2 regions of the Mycobacterium vicinigordonae genome follow, and region 1 is predicted to be linked to the other one. Evidence: riboswitches for the same ligand, from Rfam matches in the RefSeq annotation. Region 1 holds a riboswitch; the other holds the start of a gene.
The links. A riboswitch is a leader RNA that binds a small molecule or an ion and turns the genes downstream of it on or off. The one in region 1 is predicted to bind magnesium.
Positions count from the first base shown of each region.

Region 2: another riboswitch for magnesium. It lies ahead of H0P51_RS19270 (PE family protein); the one in region 1 lies ahead of H0P51_RS12640 (Rv1535 family protein).

Region 1 is NZ_CP059165.1:2,760,896-2,763,092, forward strand. Features, by position in the region: gene H0P51_RS12635 (NAD(P)H-dependent flavin oxidoreductase) at 1-454, shown strand, start outside; M-box (ykoK) riboswitch at 619-789, shown strand; gene H0P51_RS12640 (Rv1535 family protein) at 1,057-1,287, shown strand; gene ileS (isoleucine--tRNA ligase) at 1,592-2,197, shown strand, end outside.
Region 2 is NZ_CP059165.1:4,310,173-4,312,369, reverse strand. Features, by position in the region: partial or broken gene H0P51_RS29010 (PPE family protein, SVP subgroup) at 1-877, opposite strand, end outside; gene H0P51_RS19270 (PE family protein) at 899-1,198, opposite strand; M-box (ykoK) riboswitch at 1,625-1,799, opposite strand.

The sequences.
Region 1 (2,197 bases):
CGGGATCGCCCGGGGGCGCCAGATCGCCGCGGCGCTGGCGTTGGGTGCCGAGGGCGTGTGGTGCGGGTCGGTGTGGCTGACCACCGAGGAAGCCGAAACCGTGCCGGTGGTCCGGGACAAATTCCTGGCCGCGACTTCGTCGGACACCGTGCGGTCCCGGTCGCTGACCGGCAAGCCGGCGCGCATGCTGCGCACCGCCTGGACCGACGAATGGGCACGATCCGACACCCCCGACCCGCTCGGCATGCCACTGCAGACCGCACTGGTCACCGACTCGCAGCTGCGGATCAACCAGGCTGCTAACCAGCCAGGCGCCAAGGCCCGCGAGCTGGCGACCTACTTCGTCGGCCAAGTCGTGGGCTCGCTCGACCGGGTACGGCCGACCCGGGCAGTCGTGCTCGACATGGTCGAGGAATACATCGACACCATCGGAAGACTCGACCGTCTGACATAGCGAACTCAAATGAAAATGTGACTTCGCACATACGCATGTTTTCGCAGCTCACGAGGCCTGAAGCTGGACAAACGCTGTCCGCGTCCGTAGCAGAAGCATAAAGATCACGAAACGGGGGTACGGCGCGTTGACCCAGCCCGCCCGGTGGTGCATCATCGGTCAGGCAAGCACCTCGTTAGGTGAGGCGGCTACACCGAACACAGGCCACTGACCCCGAACGTCGAAAGACGCCCCGGGTCAGGACAGCTCCTCCCGGCTTAAGGGTTGAGCCCAGGTGGCTTCCGGCTAACCGGACACGTCGGGTAGTGCCAAAGCTCTGACGAGAGGGGTGCGGATTTCCGGCGATCGCCGGATTCTGTCCTCCTTTTTGTGCGCGTAGGTCACGCGGAACGCCGCGTGACAGGTGACCGAGAGGAGGTGAGGGACGCATGAGTTCCAGTGGCAGTCCGGGTCGATATCCGGGCTTTGTTTCGTCCCTGACCGGTCTCCGGCACGACGCTCGCGGTTGAGCCGTTTGACTCGGAACCGTTGCGGGTCGGGACCTCCCAAGAAAGTTTCAAGCTCCCCCTGTCAACGTGTGATTTCCAACCGAGGAGGCGATCATGACCGCTGCACTGTACGACGAAGTTGTTACCTTCCCCAGTGCTCCCACGCTGCGCGTTGTGCGCGATGTTCCGGTGACGCCGGCCGCCAAGAAGACGCCGCGCGTCGACGCAGTCGCCGCCGCCGGCAGCGACCCGCTGATCGAAGGCGCCGCCCGGCTGCTCAGCATCCCGCTGCGGCACGTGTACGCCGCGCTGTGGCGCATCGGCGTACTCGAAGTTCAGGCGTAACGCCGTGGTTAGTGCGCTACCGGGGACTCCGAGGAGCTAACCGACTGCAGGCCCAGCCCTGTGGCCGGTTAGCTCCTCGGAGTCCTTTAAAATCGACACATTGGCGTAGATCCGGCTATCCCCGGGGAGCCTTCGGAAGAACAGCCGATCCGGCCCAGTAGAACCGAACGGGTAGGCCCGTCACAGCCGTCACGAGCGGTCACGCGGATTGCGTGGCAAGCGGGGTGGTACCGCGGCGTTCGCGCACCAGCGCATTCGTCGTCCCCGTGCCTGAAGCACCAGGGCACAACGGGAGCGCCGCAAGATGACTGAGAACTATCCGAAGCTGGCCGCAGGGACACCCGACTTCCCGGCGCTCGAACTGGAGGTGCTCGACTACTGGTTCCACGACGATACCTTCCGCGCCAGCATCGCCAACCGCGACGGTGCCCCCGAGTACGTCTTCTACGACGGGCCCCCGTTCGCTAACGGCCTGCCGCATTACGGGCACCTGCTGACCGGCTACGTCAAGGACATCGTGCCGCGGTATCGGACCATGCGCGGCGACAAGGTAGAGCGCCGATTCGGTTGGGACACTCACGGTTTGCCCGCCGAGCTCGAGGTCGAGCGCCAGTTGGGCATCACCGACAAATCCCAGATCGACTCGATGGGAATCGCCGCGTTCAACGATGCCTGCCGCGCTTCGGTGCTGCGCTACACCGATGAATGGCAGCAGTACGTCACCCGTCAGGCGCGCTGGGTCGATTTCGACAACGACTACAAGACGCTCGATCTGCCCTACATGGAGTCGGTGATCTGGGCGTTCAAGCAGTTGTGGGACAAAGGCCTGGCCTACGAGGGCTACCGCGTGCTGCCGTACTGCTGGCGCGACGAAACCCCGCTGTCCAACCACGAGCTGCGCATGGACGAC
Region 2 (2,197 bases), 1.5 Mb from region 1:
CGTGGCCGACCGCAGCTCCGCCATTGCCCGGGGGGGCTGCCTCCAACCCAGGCTCGACGCAAGCCTGGGGGTAAAAGCCCGCTACGGTTTGCAGGATGAACTGCGGGTTGAAAGGTCCACCCGCGATCGTACCGTTCAGTAGTGCTGTGCTGGCGAAATTGCCACTCAAGAATGTGCCCAGCGCCGAGTTGTCCGAACCGTTCAGCAGACCGGTAAGTGACGTTGTTACCGATCCGGCGGTCGACCCACCGCCAACGCTGGACGGTACCGACGACAATATCGACTGCGCAGTGCCCGTGGGTGTTTGGGCAGCTTGGGTCACGGCGCTGGCTTGCTCGGCCGGGCCGTCAGGAGTGGTCGTGGACTGCGGTGAGGTGAATGGCATTAACGCCGACGCAACGTCGGAGATGCTGGCGTAGCCGTTCATCGTGGCGGCGTCTTGCGCCCACATCTCCGCGTACTGGGCTTCGGTGGCCGCGATCGCCGGTGTGTTCTGGCCGAAGACGTTCGTGGCCACGAGCATGGCGAGTTCGGCACGGTTGGCCGCAACGGCCACTGGCGGAACCGTCATGGTGAACGCGGTCTCAAACGCGGTCGCTGCCGCGGTCGCCTGGTTGCCGGCCTGCTCGGCCTGAGTTGCCGTGGTGTTCAACCAGTCCAGGTACGGAAGCGCAGCGGCCAGCATCGAAGTCGACGCTGGTCCAAACCAACTCTCCCCGGAGAGCTCAGCGACCACCGAGCCGTAGGAGGATGCTGCGGAACGCATTTCGGTGGCGATGGTGTTCCAGGCCGAGGCGGCGGCCATCATCGGTCCCGACCCGGGGCCGGAATACATTCTGGCCGAGTTAATTTCTGGCGGCAATGCCGCGAAATCGATCACTGGTCCCCCCTCGGGTGCTCAGCGGGCGGCCGCCGCGTTGGACGCTTCGGTAGCTGCATATGATCCGGCGCTGGTCTCCAAAGTGGCCACCAACAGCTGATGCATCGCCGCGGCCTGGGCGCTGATGGACTGAAAAGTCTGGGCGTGCGTGGCGAACTTGGCCGCCGTCAAAATGGACACCTCGTCGGCAGCTGCGGGCATCACGCCGGTCAGCGGCGTCGCCGTGGCGGCGTGCTGGGCTGTCAGCGTCGAGCCGATCTGCTGCAGGCGACCGGCAGCGGCGGCCAGGGATTCGGGCTGTGCAGTGACAAAGGACATCGGATTTCTCCCAACGAATATTGGTGCAGTAGAGATGTTTTGGTCGCTTTTCGTCGCTGTTGGCCGCTCAAATCCGCGCTTAGCGAATCCAACTGTGCATATGTGAGCGGCGCGCATAGTCGACGCGTCGGTTCGCCGAATGGCAGGCGACATCGGGCTTCGCCCAGGTGTTGCTTTACTGCGTGGCTGATTTCCGGCGCACGCCAAGGTGACCCATCGTCGCACTTACGTGCGGAATTGGCCTTCGGGTCAGCCGATTTCGGGTGCGAGGAATAGCCGAGGCGGGCGCAGGGAAACAGTCGCCGGTCTCGGATACGGACTATCGTCGGGACTCATTTTCCGCCTCACCTCCTCACGGCCGCGGCATGCGGGGATGCCAATTTCCTGCACAATGGGGAGATGCTCCCAAGTCTGAAATGCCTGGGCGCGGCACCCCTCTCGTCAGAGCTTTGGCACCACACGGCGTATCCGGCTGGTCGAGCCGGAAGCCACTTGGGCTCAACCCTTAAGCCGGGAAGAGCTGTCCTGACCCGGGGCGTCTTTCGACGTTCGAGGTCAGTGGCCTGTGTCCGTGCAGACGCCTCACCTAGCGAGGTGCTTGCGTAGGCCATGGTGGCACTGTCCGGTTGTCGAGTCAAGCGAGCTGTGGCGCTTGGTCGTCGGAGTTCACCGTATGGCCGCTTGGGCGCCTTCGCGGCGTCAGTCTAGAAGCTCAGATTTGTTCGGTTCTGGCGCTTCAGGATTGGATTTCGGGTCCTGTGGCGGGGCAGGGCGGAAGGGCGGCGGCCGCGTGGCGAGGCAGGTGCCAATCTGCTGTGAGTGTTCTGACAGTTAGCTTCCCGTCATACTCCGTCGACGTATTCGCCGCGTGGCGTGCCATCCGGGCCCCTGGATCGATGAGGCCCGAAAACCCGTCAATGCGAGAGGTTTTGGGAAACACAGAAAGTTGGCATCCCGGCGGTCAATGCGAAAGAGCTATTAGCGTTGTTGGCGTATGAA